Regions from separate parts of the Agromyces sp. Y575 genome, predicted to be linked through region 2. Evidence: predicted binding sites of a transcription regulator. Region 2 holds the regulator's gene; each other region holds the start of a gene.
What was found. The regulator LexA, encoded in region 2, represses DNA repair genes until DNA is damaged. The targets are predictions, from matches to a motif close to TCGAACANNTGTTCGA.
Positions count from the first base shown of each region.

Region 1: a site for LexA is predicted at 8,175-8,190, ahead of AC1C2U_RS13440 (intein-containing Rv2578c family radical SAM protein). Genes of this name have one in related genera too.
Region 3: a site for LexA is predicted at 7,919-7,934, ahead of AC1C2U_RS03530 (DUF6504 family protein). Genes of this name have one in related genera too.

Region 1 covers NZ_JCAIUI010000003.1:277,531-287,348, reverse strand. The annotation lists gene AC1C2U_RS13470 (arsenate reductase/protein-tyrosine-phosphatase family protein) at 1-454, opposite strand, end outside; gene AC1C2U_RS13465 (tyrosine-protein kinase domain-containing protein) at 451-1,851, opposite strand; gene AC1C2U_RS13460 (CPBP family glutamic-type intramembrane protease) at 1,885-2,667, shown strand; gene AC1C2U_RS13455 (thymidine kinase) at 2,693-3,337, opposite strand; gene AC1C2U_RS13450 (hypothetical protein) at 3,390-4,529, opposite strand; gene AC1C2U_RS13445 (sensor histidine kinase) at 4,538-5,923, opposite strand; gene AC1C2U_RS13440 (intein-containing Rv2578c family radical SAM protein) at 6,016-8,166, opposite strand; gene AC1C2U_RS13435 (ATP-binding cassette domain-containing protein) at 8,406-9,818, opposite strand, start outside.
Region 2 covers NZ_JCAIUI010000003.1:785,254-795,071, reverse strand. The annotation lists gene hisH (imidazole glycerol phosphate synthase subunit HisH) at 1-375, opposite strand, end outside; gene hisB (imidazoleglycerol-phosphate dehydratase HisB) at 372-986, opposite strand; gene AC1C2U_RS15785 (histidinol-phosphate transaminase) at 983-2,074, opposite strand; gene AC1C2U_RS15780 (LysM peptidoglycan-binding domain-containing protein) at 2,160-2,561, opposite strand; gene lexA (transcriptional repressor LexA) at 2,831-3,508, shown strand; gene AC1C2U_RS15770 (alpha/beta fold hydrolase) at 3,556-4,335, opposite strand; gene metE (5-methyltetrahydropteroyltriglutamate--homocysteine S-methyltransferase) at 4,475-6,826, opposite strand; gene AC1C2U_RS15760 (methylenetetrahydrofolate reductase) at 6,823-7,809, opposite strand; gene hflX (GTPase HflX) at 8,134-9,663, opposite strand; gene AC1C2U_RS15750 (class I SAM-dependent methyltransferase) at 9,706-9,818, shown strand, end outside.
Region 3 covers NZ_JCAIUI010000001.1:727,666-737,483, reverse strand. The annotation lists gene AC1C2U_RS03575 (SCO7613 C-terminal domain-containing membrane protein) at 1-388, opposite strand, end outside; tRNA gene AC1C2U_RS03570 (tRNA-Pro) at 568-641, shown strand; gene tig (trigger factor) at 691-2,223, shown strand; gene AC1C2U_RS03560 (tetratricopeptide repeat protein) at 2,370-2,852, shown strand; gene AC1C2U_RS03555 (ATP-dependent Clp protease proteolytic subunit) at 2,926-3,510, shown strand; gene AC1C2U_RS03550 (ATP-dependent Clp protease proteolytic subunit) at 3,538-4,206, shown strand; gene AC1C2U_RS03545 (AAA family ATPase) at 4,216-4,974, shown strand; gene clpX (ATP-dependent Clp protease ATP-binding subunit ClpX) at 5,089-6,363, shown strand; gene AC1C2U_RS03535 (benzoate/H(+) symporter BenE family transporter) at 6,388-7,566, shown strand; gene AC1C2U_RS03530 (DUF6504 family protein) at 7,619-7,903, opposite strand; gene sepH (septation protein SepH) at 8,008-9,075, opposite strand; gene AC1C2U_RS03520 (DUF4193 domain-containing protein) at 9,270-9,563, shown strand; gene AC1C2U_RS03515 (DUF3093 domain-containing protein) at 9,560-9,818, opposite strand, start outside.

The DNA.
Region 1 (9,818 bases), 510 kb from region 2:
CCGCCGGCGGCGCCGCCAGACCGCGGCTGAGCGCAGCGAGTTCGATGATCGAAAGCACCTCGGTTCCGTCCGGCACCGTTCCGGCGGCATCCTCCGCCGTCAGGAGACCGGCGATCCGTTCGAGCTCCCGAAGCGTGAACGTGCGACGCGCCGCCCTCGGAATGATGGAGACCACGGCCGCGCGATGCTCCCTCGTCGCCGTGAGCACGAGATCGGCGGCCACGATCGACTCCGGCTCCAATTGCGCGGCGACATGGCCCGACGGGTCGGCGCCGAGCGATCGAGCGGATTCCGCAGCGTCGGCTGTCATCGGACGACCGACGAGCGCAGCAGTCCCGGCGCTCGAGACGAGCGCGTCGATGCCCGCCCGCTCCAGGCGCGTCGCGATGAGCCGTTCGGCAAGCGGAGATCGGCACACGTTGCCCGTGCACACGACGAGGATCGACAGCGTCATGTGGCCACCCGCTCCGGGGAATAGCCGTAGCCGTACCCAGCCCCATAGCGGCCGTAGCCGTACGCGTCGGGCCCTTTCGTGGGCAGCATCGTGAGCACGATGCCCGAAACGGGCGCGCCGACCGTCTCGAGCGCTGCGATCGCGCCCTTCAGGTGGCCCTTGTGGGCGCGGCCTGCGGCGACCACGACGAGCGTGCCGCCCACACTGCGGGCCAGCACCGCGGCATCCGTCACCGGCAGGAGCGGCGGCGAATCGAAGAGCACTATGTCGAACGCTCGGGTGAGCTCCTGGACGACGTCGGCCATCGCGGACGAACCGAGGAGTTCACTCGGGTTCGGCGGGATCCGACCCGCCGGCAGCACGTGCAGCGAATTCCGGCCCCAGGGCTGGATGACATCGACGAGTGAGGCCCGTCCGATGAGGACGTCGGTCAATCCGACCGCGCCTTCGATGCCGAGGTAGCTTGCGATCTTGGGCCGGCGAAGGTCGGCATCGACGAGCAGCACTCGCGAACCGGCATCGGCCAGGGCGATCGCGAGATTCGACGCCGTCGTCGACTTGCCCTCGGACTCCACCGACGAGGTGACCACGAACCCTCGCTTGGTTCGACCCGCCTCGAGGAATTGGAGGTTCGTGCGCAGGGTGCGGAACGACTCGGCGCGCGCCGAGTGCGGGTCGGCGTGCACGATGAGCGGCCGGTCCTTCGCTCTCGGATCCGCCGCGATGCCGCCGATCACTGGCGCATCGGTGATCTGCTCGACGTCGTGCTCGTTGCGGATTCGCGTGTCGAGGGTCTCTCGCAAGACGGCGATCGCGATTCCGAGGGCGAGGCCGACGAAGCCGCCGAGCAGGAGGTTGAGGGCGAGGTTCGGGCTCACCGGACTCTGCGGCACCGCCGCGTGCTGCACGAGAGTGAGCCGGACCTGCGACGGCACCGGCTCCGCCTCGTCGACCCCGGGCGTCGATTCGATGGACTCGACCACCTTCGAGAGGCTCTCCGAGACGCCGGTTGCGATCTCTGCGGCGAGTGCGGGGTCTTCGTCGACGACCGTGATCTCGATGAGGGTCGTGTCGAGTGGCGCCGTCGCGGACACTTTCCGTGCAAGTTGGTCGCCCGTCGCGTCGAGCCTGAGTTCCGCGATGACCGGCAACAGCACGATCGGCGTCGTCGCGAGGTCGGCGTAGGTCTTCACCCGCTGTTGTGTGAAGCTGTTGCCCTGTTGCAGGTCGGACACCGTCGTCGTCCCTGAGGTCGACACGAACACCTTCGCAGTCGAGCTGTATTTCGGTGTCTGCAGCATCGACACGAGCAGGGCGACGAGCACCCCGGCCACCGTCAGGATGACGATGAGCAGCCAACTCTGTCGCAGAATGCGGAGATAGTCGCGAAGTTCCAACCCTGCCTCCCCCCGAGGGCTACGCTGTGCAGCGTGGTCGATCCCCAAACTACCGTGCGGGAAGGCCGGAATGCCACGCATCCGGCCACCGAGTCTCGCTGGGGCGTCACGGATGTCGCGATCGGCGTGCTGCTCGCCCTCGCGCTCGGTTCCGGGTGGACGTGGTTGACCCGCACAGTCGTGATCGCCGAGGGCATGCAGGTCCTCGGCGCGTATCTCGCGATCTGGCTCCCCCTGTTCGGCACGTTGCTCGTTGCGAGCTATGTTCGCGGCAGCCGCTCGCTGGTGCGCGACTTCGGGCTGCGGTTCACCTGGCTCGACCTGGTGTGGGGCATCGGACTCGGTCTGCTCGTCCGCGGAGTGACGAGTCTCATCGAGCTCGCCGCGGTGGGGCGGACGTCATTCGCCGGGTCGGTGCTCGAGCCGCCGACCGGGTTCGCGTTCGTCTTCGGCGTACTGGTCGCGCCGATCCTCATCGGCCCGATCGTCGAGGAGCTCTTCTTCCGCGGGCTCGCGCTGCGAGCACTCGAGCGGTCTGCGAGCACCGCCGGAGGCGCCGGAGGCACTGCAGCACCGCGACGGATCGCGGTATCCGTCGCCGTCGTCGTATCGGCCGCCGTCTTCGCACTGCTCCACCTGTTCGACGGAGCCGCCATGACCGCGGGTACGGCGGTCGTCACGTTCAGCGGCCCGTTCGTGCTCGGCCTCGGCGCGGGTCTTCTCACCGTGCTGACCGGTCGCCTCGGTGGAGCAGTCATCGGGCACGTGGTCTACAACAGCGTGCTGATCGTCACACTCGTGAGCAATATAGGCTGAGGCGCGCTCACGTCTCAAGCGAGCATCAGTGGTGGCGCCCGTTCAGCACCCCGCCGCTCTCTTCGAGATAGCAGACTCCGCAGAGCGACTCGTAGGTGACCGCTTGAACGCCACTTGCGCTGAGGCCCGTCGAAGCGTCGATCGCGACCTGGTCGCCGTCGAAGACGAACCGGCCGTCGATGAGCCGGGCGTTGAAGATCGCCTTGCGACCGCATCGGCAGATGGTCTTCAGCTCTTCGAGACTGTGCGCCACCTCGAGCAGCCGGCGGCTGCCGGGAAACGCAACCGTCTGGAAGTCGGTGCGGATGCCGTAGGCCAGCACCGGCACGCCGCCGATGAGGGCGATGCGCAACAGATCGTCGACCTGTTCGGAGTTCAGGAACTGCGCCTCGTCGACGAGGAGGCAGCTCACGTCGCGCCCGTGCTCCTCGACGACCCGGTTGCGATGCAACTGGAACAGGTCGAGCACGTTCGTGCCGGGCGCGATCGTGAAATCGACCTCGCGCACCACACCGAGGCGCGACACGATGTCGCGGTCGCCCTTCGTGTCGATCGCCGGCTTCGTGAGCAGCACCTGATGGCCGCGCTCTTCATAGTTGAACGCGGCCTGGAGCAGCGCCGTCGACTTGCCGGAGTTCATCGCGCCGTAGCGGAAGTACAGTTTCGCCATCTACTCGAACGACCTGTCTGCCGCCGCGCAGCGGATCGGCATCAGTCGCGGCTCACTCGATGTCATAGCTCAACTCCACCGTCACATTCTCTCGCGTCAGGCTCGATTCCGCTCGCAATGCGACGGCACGTGCCACCGCGACGAACCGGTCGAGCTCGCGCCGTGTCGGCGGCGACGTCCCGACCTCGGTGACGAGGCGGATGCGTCCGCGCTCACCATGCTCGCCGTCATTCGAGAACGAGGCCCTGATGTGCCGGGAGCGACCCGCGTCGCCGATCCACGAGATGAGGGCCGTGAGCGCCGAACGCTGGTCGGCCCGGAGGTCGCCGGCGACACCGGTGGGGTCGTCGATGATCGTGTCGACCCCGCGGTTCAACCGCACATCGGCGGCGAGATCGTCGAGCCAGGTCGACTCGATGCCTGCTCGGAGCGCCCGGCGCAGTGCCTCCGCGAGCTCGCGCGCCCGGTCGGCATCGGCCACCGAGATGCGTTCGGCCGTCATGACCCCGGCGAGGAAGGGCAGCACTTCTCGGCCCAGCACCGAGACGGGGCTCTGCCGCACCGACCTGGCGATGCCCGCGCGCAACTCCGCATCGCGTTGCAGCGCCGCCCGGTTCGCCTCGCGCTGCCAGGCCAGGGTCTCCGCGATGATGCCGTAGGAGTACCCGGCAGCCGCGGCCGACATCGCCAGCACCGGGGCCGAGCTCACCGCGATGAGCGCCGCCAACGGGGCATCCGATGCCGTGTACGCCGACGCGCCCACGACGAGGATCGAGAGCACGACCGCTGACAGCACCCCGGCGAGCGCCGATGACACCCATGTGCAGAACGGGGCGAGCGCGAGGATCAGCATGCCGATCACCGCCGGCCCGAAGTCGTCGTAGAGATACCGGTTGTTGCCGATGGTGCTCACATATTCGGCGATTGCCGCGCCGACCGACAGGGTCACGACGAGCCACAGCCGCTCGGCGGTGAACGGCGCTCGTGCCGGTGATGCGGAAACTGCAGCCGCCGTGCCGGCGCCGGCCACGAGCACGAGCGCGACGATCGCGGCGACCGGCGAACCGACCTCGTCCCAGTGCCACCACGTCAACGAGCCCGCCAGTGCGAACGCGAGCAGCGCACCGATCGTCACGATCGGTGACGCGGCGATCGCCCCGATCGGATCGGCCTCTTGTTGCGTGAGTCGCATGCGCCCGCTCATTCGCCGCCCTCGGGCACGGTCAACACGATGGTCGTGCCGATGCCTTTCGTCGACCACAGGCGCACCGTGCCATGCTCCTGCTCGATTCGAGCGCGAATCGAGGTGCGCAATCCGATGCGGTCGGGTGGCACCTCGGCCTCGTCGAAGCCGACGCCGCTGTCCATCACCGCGACCGTCACCTCGCCACCGCCGAGGCCCAGGGCGAGCTCGGCCTGCGAGACGCCGGCGTGGCGGGCGACGTTGATGAGGCATTGCGCCACCGCTGCGTCGAGGGCCGCCACGCGCCGCGGTCCGAGGGTGCCGAGCACCGCGAAGTCACCGGTGACCCGCACCTCGAGGCCTGCGTTCGCGGCGGAAGAGAATGCGTGGCCGAGCGAAGGTGCGGTCTCTTCGGTCGGCGCGCGGGGGTCGATGGATGCCGCGTTGCGGCCGCTGCGCTGTCTCGAACGCCGTGCGCTGGGCCGTCCGCCTGCTTCCGGACTGCCGCCGCTCCAACCTTGCGCGCCGCCGGCCCCGGCCGCGCCGACCGCTGCGGCCGGCGAGTCGTCCGAGGGCTGCTGACGACCGAGCCCGACCCCCGCGAGCTCTGCCGGCGCGGTACCGGCAAGGGCCATCGCATGGTCGATCGCCCAATCACGGCCGACGATGAGACCGAGGTCTTGACGGATGCCCACGCGCAGGCGTTCGTCGACCGGGCCCGATCCGTCCGCCGCAATCGCCACGAGATGGCTGAGCGCGGTGTCATGCAGACGGGCGGTGGCACGGAGCTCGTAGTCGTGCCGGATCGAGAGCTCCCGAGTCTGCTGACTCGCCCGGTGCAGCCCGGTCTCCCGACGCATGTCGAGCCGGCGGGTGACACCGTCGAACACTCGCACGACGACGACCAAGCCGAACGCGAGCCCGGCCGAGGCACTCGGAGCGTACGTGCCGCCGATGAGAGCGACCCCGAGGAACGCGGCCGCCTCACCGAGTCCGTAGCCGAGGGTCGCCCACGTGAGCGCGATCACCGAGCCGCTGCCCGCGCCGCCGACGAGGAGCAGCGCGACCCGGGGCAGGGCGAGCACCGCGTTGTTCGTCGTCGTGAATTCACCACCCGGCTCCATGACGATCACGGTCAGCGCGAAGACGACACCGGTACCGATGACGAGATAGATGACGGTGAAGATGACCGTGGGATACCGCACGACGAGGGCGAGCAGCACGATCATGACGAACACGAGCGCAGCGGCCGTCCATCCCTCGGATTCACGGCCGATGGTCGCCATGACGACGCCGAGGATCGTGGCGATGCCGAGGCACGTGAATGCGGCGCAATGACCGGCATTCGCGAGCGCCCGACTCAGCGAATCTCGCGCAAGGTGTCCTGGCAACCCCAGGGTCATCCTGATCCTCCGCTCTACCCGCCCGGCGAACAGCGATGTTCGGGCTTCTGCGGATTATCCCAGTTTCGAGGCCATCCGCGCGGACGACGCGATCAGAACAATGCCGATGGATCGGGCGGCGACCCGAGCATGTCGGGCAGTTCACCCCGCGAGATGGCTCCGCGACGCACATCACCGGCCCGTTGAACGCCGCCCACGACACGCCCGAGCGCCGACGACCGCACGCCCCCGGTCACGGGGTCTTCACGCCCGTGCTCGAGCCCATGCGCCCTGATCAGCGGTCGAATGCGCTCGCCGAGCCACTGCCGATACGCCTTCGGCGCGTAGGCGTTGTTGCCGTAGTACATCGAGCGGTACTTCGGCACGAGTTCGGGGTGGGCTCGCTCAAGCCACTGCATGAACCAGGGCTTGACCGTGCCGCGAAGATGCAACGCCGTGTAGAGCACACTCGTGCCCCCCGCAGCCTTCACCTGGCGTAGTGCCTCGTCGAGGTGGGTCTTGGTGTCGGTGAGGTACGGCAGGATCGGCATGAGGAAGACGGAACAGTCGAGACCTGCCTCGCGCACGGCGGTGACCGTCGCAAGTCTCGCCTTCGCGCTCGGCGTACCCGGCTCCACCGATTGCTGCAACTCGTGATCGTAGATCGCGATCGACATCGCGAGATCGACGGGCACGTGCTCGGCCGCTTCGACGAGGAGCGGCAGATCGCGGCGTAGCAGCGTGCCTTTCGTGAGGATGCTGAAGGGCGTGCCGCTCGAGGCGAGCGCGTCGATGATGCCGGGCATGAGCGAGTAGCGCCCTTCGGCCCGCTGGTAGGGGTCGGTGTTGGTGCCGAGTGCCACGGGCTCGTGCCGCCACGACGGCTTCGCGAGGTCGGCGCGAAGCACCTCGTCGACGTTGACCTTCACGATGATCTGCCGGTCGAAGTCGTCGCCCGCATCGAGGTCGAGGTACTCGTGCGTCGGCCGAGCGAAACAGTTGTGACTGACAACTCCGTTCGCGACGAAGTCGCCGGTCGACGTCGTGATGTCGAGCATGTCGATGATCTCGCCGAGCGGCTCGATTGACACCACGCGGAGGTCGGCGATCGTTTTCACCGTCGCCCCAGTGAGCGCGAGCTTACGGGTAATGGCCGGCTGTGAGACCGCGAAGAACGCGTTTCGTGCTGAGAGTCCTCCGCGAACGCGGATGTTCGCGCCGCCGTTCGATCTCGCCGACTCGCGGACGAACGGAATCTCGAACACCGACAGGGCTCGTTCGATGGCCACGAGGATCGAATCATCCGAGTTGCTGATACGCAGGATGCCCCGCGCGCACGAGCCCTCGGCATCGAAGATGCCCCCGAGGAATCCCGCCGACCATTCGAGATCGGGTTCAGTCGGCCAGTCGACCAGCGACGAGATCGCATCGAAGTCCGCCGCCCGGCTGGTGCGGATGGCTGCTATCGCACGTCTCGTCGCGGTCGCCGGAGCGAACGCGAACGTCGAGGTCACCACGCCCATTCTGCTCAGGTACTCACGCGATCGGTCGAGCGCTTCAGTATCGGCGAGCGCCAGACGGAAGCGACTCGCGAGATAGGTTCCGCCCTTGGCTCTCGGGTAGCGCCGGCGAAGCATCATCGCATCACCCCGCACCATTCCGGTCAGGTATCCCCGCATGTATTCCAGGGAGGAGACCGATGAGGAACTGCGCAAGCCCCGGTCGCCGAACCCGATGAGCGAATTCGATGTCGTGAGATACGGACGCTGCCCCGGCCCTGACATCGCTCCGGTGACGTGCTTCCACCCACGATCAGTCAGGAACCGGTGATCTCCGCTCGCGACGAGGGTCGTGCCGTCGGCAAGGCGCACACGGTAGGCGAGCTTGCGCGTCGACCACTTCGCCAACACCTTCGACGGTGCATACCTTCGGTACGCGCCGACGATCTTCGTACCCATCACCTCATCACCGATCTCGACCGTCGAAAGCGACTTCTGGCGACCATCGGCGAGCGTGATCACCGTGTCGGGGTGCAGGCAATAGGCGCATGCATGTGTGCAGCCCCGATAGGGGTTGATGGTCCAGCCGAACGGCATCGACGATTGGCCGGGCACGCGATTGAGGGCCGACTTCGCGAGTATCTCGTGAAAGGTGACCCCGGCGAAGTCGGGGGTCTGCACCGAGCGCACGAGATTGTTGAGCTTGGCGAGGCCCGGCAACGCGCCGACCTGCTCGACGCCCAATTCCTGTCCACTCCACCGCATACGGACATTCGAACACATGTTCGAATGAGAAGCAAGCGGATGCCTCGGCGCGGCGTGCACACCGCGGCATCCGCTCGCACCGCGGCATCCGCTCGCTCTGCGGCATCCGCTCCCCCAGCGCGAGCAGTTTGTAGGACGATGGCGCCTTTGTAGGTCATTCACGAACCGACCTGTCCTACATTGCGACGTTCGTCCTACGAACAGTGCGACGTTCGCGGCGCGACCCTGCGGCGTTCGTCCTACGAACTCGCGAGGGCTGGGGCGATGAGCTCGGCCGCGCGGCCCGCGGCGAGCTGCAGCGTCTCTCCAGACCAACGGCGTCGCAGCCACCGATCGTGGCTCGCGATGACGACCGCACCGGGGTAGGCGCCGAGCGCCTCCTCGAGATCGGTGGCCAGAGCGAGCGAGAGGTGGTTCGTCGGCTCGTCGAGCAGGAACACGTGCGGCGGCCGGGCGATCACGAGCGCGAGCGCGAGCCGGCGCTGCTGCCCCACCGAGAGCGACCCGATCGGGCGCGACTCGTCTCGCGGCGCGATGAGGCCGAGCCCTCCGAGCGGCACCTGCTCGGCGCGGCGCTCGCCGAGCACGCGTTCGTAGAGACCACGGGGCGAGGCCTCCGGGTCGGCGAATCGCACATCCTGTTCGAGCAACTGCACGCGAAGCCCTTTGCGCCGGTGCACGACGCCCCGGTCGACACGCTGGGTACCCGCGAGCACGTTCAGGAGCGTCGACTTGCCCGCGCCGTTCGCACCGGTCACGAGCAGCCTCGTGAGCGGCGCCACCTGCAGCGCGTCGAGCGCGAGCCGGCCGTCGACGGCGACATCCGTGACCTGCACCAGCAGGCCGGCCGCCGCTTCGAGTGCGTGCGAACCCGACGGGATGCCGGCGAACGCGAGCGGCGCCGGCGGCTTCCGCACCTGCTCACGCTCGAGCGTTGCGAGCCGGAGCTCGGTATTGCGCACCCTGCGAGACACGGCCTGATCGACGTTCTCGCCCTTGAAATGGCGGATGAACTTGTCGTTGTCGGTCGCCGCTCGACCATGGGCGACGCGACGCGATGCGCCCGCGACGTCGCCGCGGAGCCGCCGCAGCTCCGCCTGCTCGTCGTCGTACTGACGCAGCCAGCGCACCCGCTCCTCCCCCTTGACGGTGAGGAACTCCGAGAAGCTCCCGCCGAAGACCGTGCCGCCAGATGCCGCGAGCGACTCCTCGCGCGAGGCGCCCGCAGCCGTGCCGCCTCGACTCGCGTCGGCACCCGAGCCGGCGAGCGCGAGCGCCCCTGCCCGCCCAGGGTCGAGGTCGAGCAGGCCGGTGGCCGCACGATCAAGGAACTCCCGATCGTGACTGGCGAACACGACCGGCCCGCGCCAGGCGCGCAGCCGATCCTCGAGGAACGTCGCGGCGTCGTCGTCGAGGTGGTTCGTCGGCTCATCGAGCAGCAGTGCGTCGGGCGCGCTGAGGAGCAGCGCGGCGAGCGCGAAGCGCGACCGCTGACCGCCCGAGAGCTCGTCGATGCGACGGTCGAGACCGAGCGTGCCGACGCCGAGCCCGTCGAGGAGTTCGTCGCGGCGAGCGTCAGCACTCCAGACGTCGGCGCGTTCGGCCGCGTCGAGCGCCGCCGAGTACCGCGCCGAGGCGCCGGAGCCATCGAC
Region 2 (9,818 bases):
GTTCCAGCCCATGTGCGGCAGCACCGGGGCTGGCAGTTCGGTGACGCTGCCCGGCCACTCGCCGAGCCCCTCGGAGTCGACTCCGCGTTCGACGCCCCGCTCGAACATCACCTGCATGCCGACGCAGATGCCCAGCACCGGGCGACCGCCCGCGAGACGGCGATCGATGATCTCTTCACCCCGAACGGCGTGAAGTTGGTCGACCACGGCTTTGAACGCCCCGACGCCCGGCACCACGAGTCCGTCGGCTTCGAGCGCCGCGGCGCGGTCGGCGGTGACGGTCACCTCTGCACCGGCGCGCTCGAGCGCCTTCGCAGCGGAGTGCACGTTGCCCGAGCCGTAGTCGAGCAGGACGACGCGCCGAGTGCGGCTCACAGAGCGCCTTTCGTCGACGGAACCCCCGACACGAGCGGGTCGAACGCCTTCGCTTGACGGAATGCACGCGCGAACGCCTTGAACTCGGCCTCGGCGATGTGATGCGGGTCGCGGCCGCCGAGCACGTTGACGTGCACGGTCAGGCCCGCGTTGAACGCGATGGCCTCGAAGACGTGCCGCACCATCGACCCGGTGAAGTGCCCGCCGATGAGGTGGTACTCGAACCCGGTCGGCTCTCCGGTGTGCACGAGGAACGGGCGCCCCGAGATGTCGACGACGGCCTGTGCGAGCGCCTCATCGAGCGGCACGAGGGCGTCGCCGTACCGCGAGATGCCGCGCTTGTCGCCGAGCGCCTGCTTGATCGCCTGCCCGAGCACGATGCCGACGTCTTCGACCGTGTGGTGCACGTCGATCTCGATATCGCCGCGTGCCCGCACGGTGAGGTCTGTGAGCGAGTGCTTCGCGAACGCCGTGAGCAGGTGGTCGTAGAACGGCACGCTCGTCTCGATATCGCTCGTGCCGGTGCCGTCGAGATCGATCGAGAGGTCAATGCTCGATTCACTCGTCTCGCGCTGGACCCGGGCGGTGCGCGGCGATCTCGTTGCGGTCATGAGTCGATCCTATTCGGGGCCGAAACGGCGATCGCCTCGAGGAAGGCGGTGGTCTCGGCCTCAGTGCCGGCCGTGACGCGCAGGTGACCGGGGATACCGATCTCGCGGATCAGGATGCCGCGCGCGAGCAGTTGTTCGAAGACCGCGTGCGGGTCTTCGACCCCGCCGAAGAGCACGAAGTTCGAGCCGCTGCGATACGGGTGGAATCCGAGTCGAAGGAGCTCGATCGAGATGCGCTCGCGCTGGCTGCGAATCTCTTCGACCATCGCGAGCATCTCGGCCGCGTGCGCCAGGGCGCCGAGGGCGGCCGCCTGGGTGAGCGCGGAGAGGTGGTACGGCAGTCGCACGAGCCGGAGGGCGTCGATGGCGGCCGGATCACCGGCGAGGTAGCCGACGCGGGCACCGGCGAATGCGAACGCCTTGCTCATCGTGCGCGACACGAGCAGCCGGGACCGCCCCGGCAGGAGCGTGAGCGCACTCGGAGTTCCGGGGTCGGCGAACTCGAAGTAGGCCTCATCGACGACCACGATGCCGCGCGCCGCGTCGACGACCGCCTCGATCGTCTCGAGTGAGAGCGGCGTACCCGTCGGGTTGTTCGGCGCGCAGAGCAGCACGATGTCGGGATCGTGCTCTCGCAGCGCCGCTACGGCCGTTTCGGGGCTGAGTTCGAACTCGTCATCGCGACCGGCGGTGACCCACTCGGTGCCGGTGCCGGAGGCCAGCAGGCCGTACATCGAATAGGTCGGGGCGAAGCCCAGCACGGTGCGGCCCGGCCCGCCGTATGCCTGAAGAATGTGCTGGAGCACTTCGTTCGAACCGTTCGCGGCCCAGATCTGCGCCGGCTCGAGGCCGTGGCCCAGATAGCCGGCGAGTGCATGGCGCAACTCGGTGAACTCTCGATCGGGATAGCGATTGAGGGTGAGAATAGCGGCGGCGACGCGAGCGACCACATCGTGTGCGACGTCTTCGGGAATCGGATGCGTGTTCTCGTTGACGTTCAGCGCGACCGGAACGGACTGCTGCGGAGCCCCGTACGGGGTGCGACCACGAAGGTCATCGCGGATGGGGAGGTCTTCAAGACTCGTCACCCTTCAATGCTAACGATGCGCACCGAGGCCATTCGGCCAAGCCGTCATCGACCGACGGAAGCCCGAGGCTTCGCCTATTCGCGTGTCACGGGGCGGCGGGAAGTGCGAGGCGCTGACCGGGTTCGACCACCGCGTCATCGAGCCCGTTGAGTCGCATGATCTCAGCGATGATCTCTCGCACATCGGCCCCGGGGTCGATCGACTCGGCGATCTCCCAGAGCGAATCGCCTTGCCCGACCGTCGTGTACTCGAACGACGCAGCCTGGAACGAGACGCCCCTGGATTCGACGTCGGCCGCGGCGCCGCCCGCGCCGATCACCGCCACGAATGCCCACACCACGAGCGGAAGTGCGGCGAGCGACGTGAACACGATGCGACCCCGTCGCGTCAGCCGGAGCCTCGTGCGCGCGGAAGCCACCGACGCCGCCTCCTCTCGCGGAAGGGCCTTCGGGGGCTGGAAGCCGGTCGTAGCGATCGCTGCACTCATGTCACACCTCCTGTAGGAGTCGCATCCGACCCTCGGCCGGGAGGGCCGGATGCGAAACTCTGTTCCGAACATACATTCGAATGACGAACAACGCAAGGGCGGACGCGGGGAATTCCGACGGACGGATTCCGCGACACACTCGAACAAATGTTTGCCGCGCGCGCGTGAGGCGGATACAGTTTCGAATGTCTGGAAGGGAGTCGACCGGACATCACCGACATCCGGTCGCGAAGCGGCCGCTACGAGGGGCGAAGACGTTGAGCACCGACATCGACGACGTGCAGGCGGCCGGCAGGCCACGCCGCCGAAAGAGCTTGAGCGCCAAGCAGATCTCGATCCTCGAGATGATCCAGCGCTCGGTCTCCAGTCGCGGCTACCCGCCGAGCATGCGCGAGATCGGTGACGCCGTCGGCCTCTCCTCGCTCTCGAGCGTCACGCACCAGTTGAACCAGCTCGAGCTCGCCGGGTACCTTCGGCGCGACCCCAACCGCCCTCGTGCGCTCGAAGTGCTCATTCAATTGCCCGGTGTCACCGAGCGCGCTGTGACCTCCTCCGACCCGACCCCGGTCGGTGACGCGGCCATGGTGCCGCTGGTCGGCCGTATCGCCGCGGGCGTGCCGATCACGGCTGAACAGCAGATCGACGAGGTGTTCCCCCTCCCCCGCCAACTGGTCGGCAAAGGCGAGCTGTTCATGCTGAAGGTCGTGGGCGACTCCATGATCGACGCCGCGATCTGCGACGGCGACTGGGTCGTGGTGCGATCGCAGCGCACAGCAGAGAATGGTGAGATCGTCGCGGCGATGCTCGACGGCGAGGCGACCGTGAAGGTGTTCCGCCAGCGCGACGGTCACACCTGGCTGCTGCCGCGGAACAGCGCGTTCGAGCCCATCGTCGGCGACCATGCCGAAGTGCTCGGCAAGATCGTCGCGGTGCTCCGAGCAGTCTGACTGGGCAACCCCGCCAGTCCGTTCCGGAGCGGCGGGGAGGCACGGCTCTATGCTGCAGTCTGAACCGCGGGTCGAGCCGCGGCGAGAGCGCTCCCGACCGCGGCAGGCGTCAACGCGTTGAACCAGTCGAACACTGCATCCATGAACCCCGCGTGATCGTCACGGAACACCGTGTGGCCCGTGCCGCTCAGGGTCGCGACGGTCATGCCCTGTCCGCGCAGCTGCCGGGCGATCTTCGCCGTGATCAGCAGGCTCTTCTCCGCCAGGAGCACCAGAGTGGGGGCGACGAGGCGCACGGGCGGCACCAGCGGTCGCGTATCGGTGAAACCGAGGATGGTGCGCTTGTCCCAGTCTCGAAGCGTCGCGAGCTCGATCTCGACGTCGACCGCACTCCACTTCGGATTCATGCGCACCAGGGCCGACCGGCGCGGCCTCGGTGCTATCGCGAAGAATGCCTTGAACGCCCACCCCTTCACGCCCTTCGGGAAGGAGAAGGCCGGGTCGATGTAGATCGCCGCGCGAGGCGCGAGCCGATCGGCGACCAGGCTCGCCACCAGTCCGCCGAGCGAGTGACCCATGACGAGATCGGGCGGGCCGTCGAGCATCGGCGTGAGCGTCTCGACGACGTCGCTCGCCCACGCGGCGGGCGAGTAGTGCACAGCGCGCGGGCTGCGTCCATGACCCGTCAGGTCGACCGCGAGCACCCGGAACCCCTGCGCCTCGAGTTCGGCAGTCACTCGGTGCCACGCACGGGAATCGGACATGATGCCGTGGATGAGGACCGCGGTTCGCGAACCCCCGCCGGATTCGTGGACCGCGAGTTGCATGAGACCAAGCTACGCGCTGCGGCTGTGCGTCGCCTCGGCACCAGCCGAGCGTCGGCCGTACGCCGGCCGGGCCCCATCCGCACGCTGACCGAACGGATGCCGAACGGATGCCGCGAGCCGCGGCATCCGCTCGCCCGTGCTACCCGGTGGGTATCGAGGCGGCGCGACCGGCCCGCACCGCACGGGTCGCCTCGACGATGTGCCGCAGCGATGCGACGGTCTCGTCGTAGCCGCGCGTCTTCAGGCCGCAGTCGGGGTTGACCCAGAGCCGGGTCGCGGGGATCGCGGCGGCTGCGCGCTCGAGGAGCGCCTGCACCTCGTCGACGCTCGGCACGCGCGGCGAGTGGATGTCGTAGACGCCCGGGCCGATGCCGTGATCGAATCCGCTCGTCTCGATGTCGTCGACGACCTCCATGCGGCTGCGGGCCGCTTCGATCGAGGTGACGTCGGCGTCGAGGTTCTTGATCGCATCGATCACGACGCCGAATTCCGAATAGCAGAGGTGCGTGTGCACTTGCGTCGCGGAGTCCGCACCGCCGGTCGCGAGGCGGAAGGCACCGACCGACCAGTCGAGGTAGGCGGGCTGGTCGGCACGCTTCAGCGGCAGCAGCTCTCGGAGTGCGGGTTCGTCGACCTGAATGACCCGGATGCCGGCCGCTTCGAGATCGGAGATCTCGTCGCGCAGGGCGAGTGCAACCTGTCGCGCCGTGGCGCCGAGCGGCTGGTCATCACGCACGAACGACCAGGCGAGGATCGTGACAGGGCCGGTCAACATGCCCTTCATGGGCTGCTCGGTCAGCGACTGGGCGAACGCGGACCAATCGACCGTCATCGGCGCTGGCCGCGAGACGTCGCCCCAGAGGATCGAAGGACGCGTGCAGCGCGAGCCGTACGACTGCACCCAGCCGTGCTTGGTGACCGCGAACCCGTCGAGGAGTTCGGCGAAGTACTGCACCATGTCGTTGCGCTCGGGTTCGCCGTGCACGAGTACGTCGAGTCCGAGGTCTTCCTGCAACCGCACGACGCGTTCGATCTCCTCGCGCATGAGCGAGGTGTACTCCTCGCCCGTGAGCGTGCCGCCCACGAAGCGAGCGCGGGCACGACGGATCTCGCCGGTCTGCGGGAACGACCCGATCGTCGTCGTCGGCAACTCGGGCAAGCCGAGCGACGCCTGCGCCGCAACACGCTCGTCGTAGCTCGCGCGGGCGAAGTCGCCCTTCGTGAGCGAGGCGAGGCGGTCGCGCACGACCGGCACGCGCACACCCGGCGCACCGCCACGATCGGCGAGGGCAGCGGATGCCGCGGCGAGCTCGCCCTCGATCGAGGCGCGCCCGTTCGCAAGTCCGCGACCGAGCGCGGCGACCTGGCCCACCTTCTGGTTGGCGAACGAGAGCCAGCCGACGAGTCGGGCATCGAGCGCATCCTCGTCTTCAACGTCGTGCGGCACGTGCAGCAACGAGGTGGAGGTGGACACTGCGACCGACGCGGCGAGGTGCTGAACTGCTTCGAGCTGCTCGAAGGCGGCAACCAGGTCGCCGCGCCAGATGTTGTGTCCGTCGATGACGCCCGCGACCACGGTCTTCGCGGCGAGCGACTCGGCCGTCGCGGGGTCGAGCGACTCGGGCAGGGCACCGCGCACGAGGTCGAGGCCGATCGCCTCAACCGGGGTGGCGGCGAGGGCGGGCAACGCGTCGTCGAGCGAGCCGTATGGCGCGGCGACGAAGATCGCCGGGCGGCGCTCGAGGGAGCCCAGCGCGTCGTAGGTCGCGGCGACGGAATCGAGTACCCGGTCGCGCGCGACGTCGATGCTCTCGCTCACGAGGGCGGGCTCGTCGAGTTGCACCCATTCGGCTCCCGCTTCGGCGAGCTCTTCGAGCAGCGCTGCGTAGACGGGCACGAGGTCGGCGAGCCGGTCGATCGGCTGGAAGCTCTCTGTCGCCCCGGCGGCCGGCTTCGCGAGCAGCAGGAACGTGACGGGGCCGACGATCACGGGCCTGGTCACGAAGCCCGCGGCCTTCGCCTCAGCGAATTCGGAGAGGATCCGCTCGGCGTGCAGCGAGAATGCGGTGTCGGGGGCGATCTCGGGCACGAGGTAGTGATAGTTCGAGTCGAACCACTTGGTCATCTCGAGCGGGGCGTCGTCGCCGGCACCGCGGGCGATCGTGAAGTACCCAGCGAGGTCGACACCCCCGTGCTCATCGGCGAGCCCAGCGAAACGCAGCGGCACCGCACCGACGGCGACGGCCGCGTCGAGCACCTGGTCGTAGAACGAGAAGGTCTCGGGAATCCCGGAATCCGTGCGGCCGAGGCCGATAGAGGCGAGGCGTTCACGTGTCACGGCCCGGAGTTCGGCGGCCGACTGCTCGAGCTCGTCAGCGGAGATGGAGCCGGCCCAGAACGCCTCGACTGCTCGCTTCAGCTCGCGCCGACGCCCGATGCGCGGGTAGCCCAGGATCGTCGCGACCGGGAAGGCGGGTGCGGAGATGGTCATCGTGCGGTGTTCCTTTCGTCCGCGAGCCGGTCGGCGCGCAGCCCGAGTCGTTCGACGACGTCGAGCACGGCCTCATGGCGGTTGAAGGTGTAGAGGTGCAGGCCCGGGACGCCGCCCGCGATGACGTCGGCGGAGAGCCGGGTGGCGAATGCGATGCCGAGCTCGGCCTGCGCCGCGGCATCCGGTTCGATCTCGAGGTTGATCGCCAGCTCTGCCGGCGGCTCGACGGCGGTCAACTCGGTCAGGCGTGCCAGGCGAGCGGGCGTCGTGACGGGCATGATGCCCGGCAGGATGGGGATCGTCACGCCGCCGACGCGCGCACGCTCGACGAAGCCGAGATAGTCGTCGGCACGCCAGAACAACTGCGTGATCGCGAGATTCGCCCCGGCGATCTCCTTGGCGAGCAGCGTGTCGACGTCTTGCCCGACGCCGCGCGAACGCGGGTGTCCGTTGGGGAACGCCGCAACCGCGACACGCTCGGGGCGAGGCCGTTCCTTGATGCGAGATGCGCCCGGGGTTCCCGGTACGTCGACCTGGCCGAACGGCTCCCGTTCCTCCTGCACTCGGTGGATGAGCTGCACGAGCTCCGCGGCGCTGCCGAGGTCGCCGATGCCGGCATCGGGGTCGGCGTCGGTCGGCGGGTCGCCGCGCAGAGCCAGGAAGCTCGTGATGCCGGCGTCGAGGAACTCGCGCACGAGCCTGTTCGCCTCAGCGTGGGAGGAGCCCACGCACGTGAGGTGGGCCATCGCTTCGACATGCGTGTGCTCGAGCATGTATCGCAGCACCGTGAGGGAACGCGCGCGGGAGCTGCCTCCGGCACCGAACGTCACCGAGACGAATGCGGGATCGACCTCGGCGAGCCGATCGATGGTGCGGCCGAGGGCCAGCGCCGCGGCATCGGTGCGCGGCGGGTAGAGCTCGAAGGAGATCGGCAGGCCGGGCCGACAGTCGTCGCCCGATGCGTCGGATGCGGTCGATGCCATGGTGCTCCTGCTGGCGAGCGGCAACGGGGCGAACACGGCAGGCCGCGCTCCCCCGGCCGGAACGGCGGGTGGTTCTCGCGGGCGGGTGCCGGGCTCGGCGGTCGCTCCATGTGATCGGCTTCGGGCCGATCACAGATCGATCAAGAGCGACGATACGCCCATCCGCCGCCTGCGGACGTCTGTGACGCGAGGTGACACGAGGTCGCGGCATCCGTCGAGCTTTCGAACCACGGATGCCTCGGCGGTCGCGCCGGGTCAAATGCCGCGCTGGTCAGGCGCGCGCAGGTGCCCCGGTACTCGGTGACTGGTCGAGCGGCAGGTCGTTCACGCCCGAACGGATGCCGCCGCGAACTGCTCGAGCTGGCCAGCGAGTTCGGGCGAGGCAAGCGCACGGACACGCGTGCCGTCTTCGACATACTCGATCGACAGCACGCGCCCGGTCTCGTGGAGGGTCGAGACGACATCGCCCCGGTCGTATGGCACGAGCAGGTCGATCTCGACGGCAGGGTCGGGCAGCATGCGTGCGATCGCCTCGAGCACCTCGGGGATGCCCTCGCCCGTGCGGGCCGAGGCGAAGATCGCGCCCGGTTCGAGCCCGCGCAGCACGAGGCGGTCTTCAGGCGTCACGAGGTCGGCCTTGTTGAAGACGATGAGCTCGGGGATGTCGCGTGCCCCGACTTCACCGATGACGTCGCGCACCGTGGCGATCTGCCCGGCCGGGTCGGGGTGCGCTGCGTCGACGACGTGCACGATGAGATCGGAGTCGGCGACCTCCTCGAGGGTCGACCGGAATGCCTCCACGAGCTGGTGCGGCAGGTTGCGCACGAAGCCGACGGTGTCGGCGATCGTGTAGATGCGCCCGTCGGCCGTGGTGTTGCGACGCACGGTTGCGTCGAGGGTCGCGAACAGGGCGTTCTCGACGAGCACCCCGGCTCCGGTGATGCGGTTCAGGATGCTCGACTTGCCGGCATTCGTGTAGCCCGCGATCGCAACCGACGGCACCGCGTTGCGCTTACGGTTGGCGCGCTTGGCTTCACGCGCGGGCTTCATGCCGACGATCTGCTTGCGCAGCTTCGCCATGCGGGAGTGGATGCGACGCCGGTCGAGCTCGATCTTCGTCTCACCTGGGCCACGGGAACCCATGCCCGCGCCGGTGCCGCCGACCTGGCCACCGGCCTGTCGGGACATCGACTCACCCCATCCGCGGAGCCTGGGAAGCAGGTACTCGAGTTGGGCGAGTTCGACCTGCGCCCTGCCCTCACGGCTCTTCGCATGCTGGCTGAAGATATCGAGGATCACGGCGGTGCGGTCGATGACTTTGACCTTGACCGCGTCTTCGAGCGCACGACGCTGACTGGGCGCGAGTTCCGTGTCGGCGACGACCGTGTCGGCGCCGAGGGAGGAGACGATGTGCCGCAGCTCTTCGACCTTGCCACGGCCGAGGTAGGTGCTCGGGTCGGGATGCGGTCGGCGCTGCAGCACTCCGTCGAGCACTCGGGCGCCTGCCGTCTCAGCGAGCGCGGCCAACTCCCGCATGGAGTTCTCGGCCTCGTCTTGCGAGCCCTGCGAGTACACGCCGATGAGCACGACGTTCTCGAGGCGCAGCTGTCGGTACTCGACCTCGGTGACGTCTTCGAGCTCGGTGGAGAGCCCGCCCACCCGACGGAGGCCCGCTCGCGCCTCGCGGTCGTACTGCTCGCCGTCGGTGTCGGAACCGGCGCCGGAGGCCGCGTCAGGCGCCCTGAGCGCCGCTGCGGCATCGGATCCGAAGCGGGTCACGCCTGCCTTGGTCTCGGCGCCGCGGAGTACCCGCTCGACGGCATCGTCTGCGGAGTTCGGTTCGGCGTCATTCATCGTGTTAACCCTAGTTCCCGTCGCTGCGATAGGTTCCCCTGTATGGCCTCCGACCACTATTTCTCCTCTCGTCCGGGCGGCGAGGCCACTCTCCGCACCATCACCGTCACCCTCGCGGGTCGCGAGCTCTCGCTCTCCACCGCGGGCGGCGTCTT
Region 3 (9,818 bases), on a different contig from region 2:
GAGCCGGAGCAGACGTGAGCGGCGCGGGAACGGCGTGTGCGGCATCCGCTGCTGTCGCACTGACTACCGGATGCGCCGCTGCGGCGACCTGCGCGCCGACCTGCGCCGCGACATCCGTCGTCATGGCTGCGTCGCGGGCCCCTGCCGCCTGAGCGTCACGCATGGCCGAGATCAGCGACTGCCGACTCGCCTCGTCGTCGTACAGCCGTCGCCCAGCAGCGAGCAGCTCTCCAGCCGCGGGAACGGCCAGATCGAGACCGCACGTGTCGCACGCTGCCGAACGCAAGGGGCTGAAGCACGCGGGGCAGAGGGTCGTGTCCACCAGCTGCGCCGGGCCGGACGGCCAGCGTCGGAGGTCGCGTCGGACGACGGAATCGTGGTCGGGCATGCGCACACTCTGCCACGGTGCGCAGTCACGGTGACGATTCATCCACCGCAGCGCGTCGGCTGCCGGAAGGCAAGTGCACAACGAGCGCAAGCGCTGTGCAGTAGACTTTCCGGGGTCCATCCGTCTGACGCATGCCTCGGCATGTCCGTGCGGCTGAATCGACGAGTTGAGTCGCGACTCGGGGCGTAGCTCAGCTTGGTAGAGCGCCCGCTTTGGGAGCGGGAGGTCGCAGGTTCGAATCCTGTCGCCCCGACGAGTTCCAGGACTCGACACGAACTTCCACACAACAGGAGATCTTCCACATGCCGACCACTTCGGTTGAGAAGCTGAGCCCGACACGCGCCAAGCTCACCATCTCGGTGACGCCTGAGGAGCTGAAGCCCAGCATCACCCACGCCTATGAGCACATCGCCGAGCAGATCAATGTGCCCGGGTTCCGCAAGGGCAAGGTGCCGCCGCCCATCGTCGACCAGCGTGTCGGCAAGGGCGCCGTGCTCGAGCACGCCGTCAACGAGGGCCTCGACGGGTTCTACCGCGCCGCCGTCGCCGAGCACGAACTGCGCCCCCTCGGCCGGCCAGAGGCCGACATCGTCGAGTGGCCGAGCGACAAGGACTTCTCGGGCGAGCTGCTGCTCGCCATCGAGGTCGACGTTCGCCCCGAGATCGAACTGCCCGCCTACGACGGCATCGAGCTCACGGTCGACTCCGTCGAGGTCGGCGACGACGAGGTCGGCGAAGAGCTCGAGCGCCTGCGCAGCCGCTTCGGCACGCTCATCACCGTCGATCGCCCGGCCGAGACCGGCGACTTCGTGACCCTCGACCTCGTCGCCATGATCGAAGAGACCGAGGTCGACACGGCGAGCGGCATCTCCTACGAGCTCGGCTCGGGTGAACTGCTCGAGGGCATCGACGAGGCGCTCGACACGCTCTCGGCCGACGAGACCACGACCTTCGCATCGAAGCTCCTGGGCGGCGACCACGAGGGCGAGACCGCTGAGATCACCGTCACCGTCACCGCCGTGAAGGAGCGCGAGCTTCCCGAGGCCGACGATGACTTCGCGCAGATCGCGAGCGAGTTCGACACTCTCGCCGAGCTGACCGACAGCCTCAAAGAGCAGGTCGCACGCAACAAGTCGTTCGGCCAGGGCAACCAGGCCCGCGACCTTCTCGTCGAGAAGCTCCTCGAGCTCGTCGAGGTGCCGGTCGCGCAGGCCGTCATCGACGACGAGGTGCACCGTCACCTCGAGAACGAGAACCGCCTCGAAGACGACGAGCACCGCGCAGAGGTCGCCGAATCGAGCGAGAAGGCGTTCAAGACGCAGATCCTGCTCGACTCGATCGCCGAAGCCGAGGGCGTGCAGGTCAGCCAGGACGAGCTCACCCAGTACCTCGTGCAGGGCGCGGGCCAGTACGGCATGGACCCGAACGAGTTCGTTCAGGCGCTCAGCCAGAACAACCAGATTCCGGCCATGGTCGGCGAGGTCGCGCGTAACAAGGCGCTCGCGATCGCGCTCGGCAAGGCGAAGGTGTCGGATGCCGCGGGCAAGCCCGTCGATCTCTCCGAGTTCACTGCTGTTGCCGAAAGCGAAGCCGAAGCAGAGGCCGAAGTCGTCGACGAAGCTGAAGAGATCGTCGAAGAGGCCGAAGCCCCCGAGAAGCCCGCGCCGAAGAAGCGTGCGCCGAAGAAGGCTGCCACTGACGATGACGCTGCCGAGAAGCCCGCGCCCAAGAAGCCCGCGCCGAAGAAGCGTGCGCCGAAGAAGGCTGCCGCTGCCGATGACGCTGCCGAGAAGCCCGCGCCCAAGAAGCGCGCAACGAAGAAGACCGCAGAGTAGTTCCGCATGAGCGAAGGGGCCGGGCGAGTTCGCCCGGCCCCTTCGCTCATTCCGTTCCCTTCCGACGACGGTTTCCGGCATGGAGGTCGGATTCGGGGTGTCCTCCACGCCGCAGAACGTCGTCGGAGCAGTTGAGAGGTGCGCGCATGAGCGATTGGCAGCAGCGGGTCGACGCCGTCTGGGCGGAAGCAGACCAACTCGGTGACGACGAGGTGATCCGCCGCATCGACGCCATCGCGGCCGAGCGGCCGGCAGATGATCCGCTCGCGCTCTTCGAGCGTGCGGGTTCGCGTGACTCCGCAGGCCGCGAAGCCGACGCCGAAGTGCTGTACCGTGATGCCCTCGCGAACGGCCTCGCCGGTTCTGAACGCGTGCAGGCCCACGTCCAGCTCGCCTCCACGATCCGCAACCTCGGGCGGCCGCTCGAGGCGATCGCCCTCCTCGATGCGATCGAGCCCGACGCAGCGGAACTGCACGATGCCGTCGTCGCGTTCAGGGCTCTCGCCCTCGTCGATGCGGGCGACGCTCGTCGTGCGGCATCCGACGCTCTCTCGGCCCTCGCGCCGCACCTGCGGCGCTACCGCGTCTCGGTCGCTGCGTACGCCGCGGAGCTCGCGGCATCCGCCTAGGGCGAACAGCCCTGTTCGCGTGCGTTGCACCGGATAGATTCGAGTGAACGCGACAACGGAAACGGAGCGACACATGGCCGAACCGACACCAGGCACCGGTGTTTTCGATCGACTGCTGAAGGACCGCATCATCTGGCTTGGCTCCGAGGTGCGCGACGACAACGCCAACGAGATAGCGGCGAAGCTGCTGCTGCTCGCCGCCGAAGATGCCAAGAAAGACATCTTCCTCTACGTCAATTCACCGGGCGGGTCGATCACGGCCGGCATGGCGATCTACGACACGATGCAATTCGTGCCGAACGACATCGTCACGGTCGGCATCGGCATGGCCGCCTCGATGGGGCAGCTGCTCCTCACCGCCGGCACCAAGGGCAAGCGGTACATCACTCCCAACGCGCGCGTGCTCCTGCACCAGCCGCACGGCGGCTTCGGCGGCACCTCGAGCGACATCCAGACGCAAGCGCAGCTCATCCTCGACATGAAGAAGCGACTCGCCGAGATCACCGCAGCGCAGACCGGCAAGACCGTCGAGCAGATCAACGCCGACGGTGACCGCGACCGTTGGTTCAGCGCACAGCAGGCACTCGAGTACGGCTTCGTCGACCACATCCGCGAGTCGGCACTCGACGTCGCCGGCGGCGGCGGAACCCAGGCGTAGGCACTCGAGAGAAGAGAGAACGAGCGAATGAACATCCCTGCTTTCGGTGGCACCGCCTTCAACGGCGTCCAGGCGCCGGGCTCGCGCTACATCCTGCCGACCTTCGAGGAGCGCACTGCCTACGGCTACAAGCGCCAAGACCCCTACGCCAAGCTCTTCGAGGACCGCATCATCTTCCTCGGCGTGCAGGTCGACGACGCATCCGCCGACGACATCATGGCGCAGCTCCTCGTGCTCGAGTCGATGGATCCCGACCGCGACATCATCCTCTACATCAACTCGCCCGGTGGCTCCTTCACCGCGATGACGGCGATCTACGACACGATGCAGTACATCCGTCCGCACATCCAGACGGTCGTACTCGGCCAGGCTGCGTCGGCGGCGGCGGTCATCGCCGCTGCAGGCACGCCCGGCAAGCGCCTGGCACTGCCGAATGCGCGCATCCTGATCCACCAGCCGGCGATGGGGGAGGCCGGGCACGGCCAGGCATCCGACATCGAGATCCAGGCGGCCGAGATCCTGCGCATGCGCGGATGGCTCGAAGAGACGCTCTCGCGTCACTCGAACCGCACGCAGGAGCAGGTCAACACCGACATCGACCGCGACAAGATCCTCTCCGCGGCTGAAGCCCTCGAGTACGGTCTCATCGACCAGGTGCTCACTTCGCGCAAGAGCCTCCCGGCGATCACGCGATAACCTCGCAGCGTGGTGAACGCGGCGGATGACTGGCTGAACGACAGCCGCGCCATCCGTCGCGTTTCGCTGTATTCGGATGCCGCGATCGACCGCGGTTCCTGGCCGGCGACGATTCCCGCGGTCGCCCAGCTCATCGGGGATGGCGGCATCGAGTTCGCGCCAGGACTCACCTTCCTCGTCGGCGAGAACGGCAGCGGCAAGTCGACCCTGCTCGAGGGCATCGCGACGGCCTACGGGCTCCCGCCAGAGGGCGGCAGCAACAACGGCGGGCGATCCACCAGACCGAGCGAATCGCCGCTCGGCGACTGGCTGCGAATCGAACGCAGTCCTTCGGCGCCGCGATGGGGCTTCTTCCTGCGGGCAGAGACGATGCACGGCTACTACAGCTACCTCGAGGCGCTGCCCGGCAGCCCCGACCAGCATCTGCACTCGATGAGCCACGGCGAGTCGTTCAACGACCTACTCGACAACAAGTTGAACCACTCGCAGTACCTGGCCGGCCTCGTCTGCCTCGACGAGCCAGAGGCAGCCCTCTCGTTCGCCTCCATCCTCAGCTGGATCGCCGGCCTCGACCGCATGGTGTCGCGCGGCACGCAGGTCATCTGCGCCACCCATTCGCCGATCCTCGCCTCGGTGCCCGGCGCCACGATCCTCGAGCTGGGGGAGTGGGGCATCCGCGAGACCACCTGGGAGGAACTCGAGCTCGTCTCGCACTGGCGTCTGTACCTCGATGACCCGAAGCGGTATCTGCGCCACCTGCTCGACTGATCGCCGCAGTTCGCGACCGGCGAACCGCTGGGCGTGTCGAATCCGACCGGCTACCCTCGATCGGCCCGATCTCGGGCTAGGCTCGGAACAGACTCGTTGACAGGGAGGGTTTCGATGGCACGCATCGGAGAGAGCGCCGACCTGCTCAAGTGTTCCTTCTGCGGAAAGAGCCAGAAGCAGGTGCAGCAGCTCATCGCCGGACCCGGCGTCTACATCTGCGACGAGTGCGTGGAACTCTGCAACGAGATCATCGAGGAGCGGCTCGCCGAGGCCGGCGAGACCGAGGCAGGCGAGTTCGAGCTGCCGAAGCCGAAAGAGATCTTCGGATTCCTCGAAGAGTACGTGATCGGTCAAGAGGCTGCCAAGAAGGCGCTCGCCGTCGCGGTCTACAACCACTACAAGCGCGTTCGCGCGCGCACGACGCTCACTTCGGCAGACGCGCGCGACGATGTGGAGCTCGCGAAGTCCAACATCCTGCTGATCGGCCCCACGGGCTGCGGCAAGACGTACCTCGCGCAGACCTTGGCCAAGCAGCTGAACGTGCCGTTCGCCGTGGCCGACGCCACAGCCCTCACCGAGGCGGGGTATGTCGGTGAAGACGTCGAGAACATCCTCCTCAAGCTGATCCAGGCCGCCGACTTCGATGTGAAGCGCGCCGAGACCGGCATCATCTACATCGACGAGGTCGACAAGATCGCGCGAAAGGCCGAGAACCCGTCGATCACGAGGGATGTCTCGGGTGAGGGCGTGCAGCAGGCGCTCCTGAAGATCCTCGAGGGCACCGTCGCATCGGTGCCGCCGCAGGGCGGGCGCAAGCACCCGCACCAGGAGTTCATCCAGATCGACACGACGAACGTGCTCTTCATCGTGGCCGGCGCATTCGCCGGGCTCGAAGACATCATCTCCTCGCGCGCAGGCAAGCGCGGCATCGGATTCGGTGCCCCGCTGCACAACAAAGAAGACGAAGCCGACATCTTCAGTGAGGTGCTGCCCGAAGACCTCCACAAGTTCGGCCTGATTCCAGAGTTCATCGGCCGGCTGCCGGTCGTGGCGACCGTGACGCCCCTCGACAGCGAGGCGCTCATGGAGATCCTCACCGTGCCGAAGAACGCGCTCGTGCGCCAGTACCAGCGCATGTTCGAGCTCGACGGCGTCGAACTCGACTTCGAAGAGGAGGCGTTGCAGGCGATCGCCGACCTCGCAGTGCTTCGACAGACCGGTGCGCGCGGCCTCCGCGCGATCATGGAGGAAGTGCTCGGACCGATCATGTTCGAGGTGCCCTCTTCGACGGGTGTCGCCCGAGTCGTCGTCACCAAGGCCGCTGTGCTCGACAACGCAGCCCCCACGATCGTGCAGCACAAGCCGCGTCGCGCTGAGAAGTCGGCGTAGAACTCGTTCGAGCGAGCACCGGCCATCTTCCATACCGTCGTCGCGGGCGTCATCGCGGCCATCACCGGGTTCGCGAGCTCGTTCGCCCTGGTGATCGCGGGACTCCTCGCCGTCGGCGCGAGCGAGACGCAGTCGGCTTCAGGCTTGTTCGCACTGTGCATCGCGACCGGCGTCACGTGCGTCCTCCTACCGATCATCACCCGGATGCCTGTCTCGTTCGCCTGGTCGACACCCGGTGCGGCATTGCTCGTCGCGGCGGCCGCCACCACCCAGCAGTTCGCGGCGGCGATCGGCGCGTTCATCGTCTGCGGTGTGCTCATCGTGCTCTCGGGCTTGTGGCCCGCGCTCGGGCGTGCGATCACGAGCATCCCGAAGCCGATCGCGAGCGCGATGCTCGCCGGCATCCTCTTTCCGATCTGCGTCGCGCCCGTCTTCGCGGCCGTCGAACAGCCGGCGATCGCGATTCCGATGGTGCTCGTCTGGCTGCTGCTCGCCCGCCTCGCGCCTCGCTGGGCCGTTCCGGCAGCGATGCTCGTGGCGGTGATCGGCATCGCGATGATCGCGGGTCCGGCTGTGCTCGGCAGTGATGCCGTCGGGCCGCAGCTCGAGTTCGTCGCACCGGTCTTCGACCCGTTCGTCATCGTGAGTCTCGGGTTGCCGCTCTTCATCGTGACGATGGCCGGCCAGAACGTGCCGGGGTTCGCGGTGATGTCGACGTTCGGCTATCGCCTGGCGCCTCGGCCCGTGCTCGTGACGTCGGGCGTCGCATCGGTGGCTGCAGCTTTCGCCGGCGGACACGCCATCAACCTCGCAGCTATCACCGCGGCGATCATGGCGAGCCCCGAGTCGAATCCCGATGCGGGGCGCCGCTGGGTCGCCACGCTCACCTCGGGGGTCGTCTATCTCGTGCTCGGCGCAGGGGCGGGGCTGGCTGCCGCTGTGGTGCAGGCCTCACCGCCGGTCATCATCACGGCGGTTGCCGGGCTCGCGCTGCTCGGCGCTCTGGTCACCTCCGTCACGGGGGCACTCGAAGATCCGGGGCAGCGCATCACCGCGATCGGCACCTTCCTCGTGACCGCGTCGGGAGTCGCGGTCGCCGGGATCGGCTCGGCGTTCTGGGGGCTCGTGGTGGGCGGCATCCTCATGCTCTGGTTGCGTCCGCGCAGTCGCGACAGGAACGCGAAGGCCAGCGAAGCGCGCTGAACGGCGCGGTGAAGACTCCTGACGCCCTGAAAACGGCTGTGACAGCGGGTGCTCAATCGAAGATGCGCACGAGCTCCCAGCGGCGCTCCTGGCGGCGTACGTCGAAGACGTGGGTCTCGCCGTCGTCGGCACTGGCCTGGAAACGCCAGCCCGCGATCTGCAGCGGCGGTCTACCCGGTGAGACATCGTGTGCCGCGACGGGTGACCACCAGTCGCACGGGCCCACGAGCGTCGTCGGCGTGTCGGTCACGCGGAAGCGACGGGAGCGCCACACGAGTCGCTCGGGGCGGCCGTCGTCGTTCGTCAATACCTCGACGAACTCGTGAACGAGCGACATGGGCACCTCACCGAATCGAATGTATGTTCGATGGTAGCACCGCGCCCGAGCGCACAAACGCCGCCGTGCACTTGCACGGCGGCGTTCCTCAGGTCAGTAGGCGGTCAGGCGAGATCGTCGTCGGTGCGCGCGCCGAAGACGATCTCATCCCAGCTCGGCATCGAAGCACGCCCCTTCTTGGAGACGCCTCGCGTGCCAGCCGGGCTGGTGGAGGCCTTACCTCCCCAAATGCTTCGAGCGGCCGTGCCGGGTTTCTCTTCGACCGGTTGCTCGGGGGCAGGCGCTGCTTCCTGAAGTACCGCCGGAGTGGGAGTCGGCGGTTGCTCTTGCCCGTTGCCGGCAGCCTCTCGCTCGCCGCGCCGTCGCCGGAGCGCCTCGAGCAGGTCTGCTGTCTCGCCGAGCGTCTGCTTCGGTTCATCCGCCCGCTTGATCGCCGCGCGCGATGCCGCAGGACTCGACGTCTGAGGCGACCGCGAGTACGGGAGAGGCTCGAGGTGAGGGGCCGTGTCGAAGTCGCCGTGCTCGGGCTCTTCGAAGGTGAAGGCGCCGCTGTCGAAACGGGATTCGTCGGAATCGGGAGCGACGGCACGCAGGCGCGGGATCAGCCCGCCCTTCATCTCACCCTGCTGCGAGAGCGTGATCGCCTCGGAGTTCAGCGGCTGCAACGACTGCTTGCGAGGTTCGAAGCTCCAGCGCGCGTCGTGGTCGATCGTCTCGGCGGTGAACTCGAGCTTGATGATCCAGCCGCGCTCTTCGTCTTTCCAGCTCGCCCAGCGTTCACCATGGGCGCTGAGCTGGGCGAGTCGGTCGCGGATGACTCCGCCGAACGACGGCGGCTCGTCGGCTGGATCGACCTCGATCGAGACGTGCACGGGCACCGCGAGCGCCGAGGTGACCATGTGTTCGCGCTCGGCGAGCACCGGGCCTTCGAAGCGGCGGATGTAGTCGAGGGATGCGCCGGTGACCTGGGCGACCTCTTCGGCCGACATGCCCGACCTGATGTGGGACTGCACTTCGCGCGGCGAAGGTTTGGGCCCGGTGTGCTGCTCGGGTTGCGCCTGCCGGATGCGAGATTGCAGTACTTCGTCGATCTCGATCCGGAAGCGCGCGCCATCGTCGGACGCGGCGAGCAACGCGCCGTTCTCGACTCCGATTACCTTGAGTTCCTGCATCGCGACAAGCCCTTCCGTGCCTTCGTCTCCGCCCAAGGATGCCACGTCGAGATGTGTGCTCGTGGGAATACCTCGGGCGCGGCGGAAGTTGAGCACGAAGCACCTGAGAAAACCCACACAAGGGGTTTGCTAACGCAACCGATTTGATGCAGACTATGGCCGCCGAATCTTCGGCGATGAGGAAATGGATGGGAATGGCAACGGATTACGACGCACCGAGGAAGACCGAAGACGACTCTGAGTCGATCGAGGCCCTCAAGGAGCGCGTCCCCGACAAGATGTCGGGCGTAGTGGATGTCGAAGACGCCGATAACCCCGGTGGGTTCGACCTCGCTGGTGCCGATCTCTCCGACGTCGAACTCGACGTCGTGGTGCTTCCACCGCAAGCTGACGAGTTCACCTGTGTGAACTGCTTCCTCGTGAAGCACCGTTCACAGATCGACCACGAGACGAAGCTCGGGCCGATCTGCTTGGAGTGCGCGTCCTAGACGCCCGACTCAGAACGCTCAGGCCGTCGTGATCCATTGATCGCGGCGGCCAGTTCTTTCGGATGACGTGTCGAGATCAGCCAGTACGGCGTGGGGTCGGACGCATCGGTGACGGGAACACGCACCACCGGCTGCACCCAGCCCCGGATCACGAGGAAGGCGCGGGCGTCGAGGCCCGTTCCGCGTTCGACGCGCGCAGCGGCATCCGTCGCCCCCACCGCCGTTCCGGTGTCGGCGAGCGGGATCGACGCACGA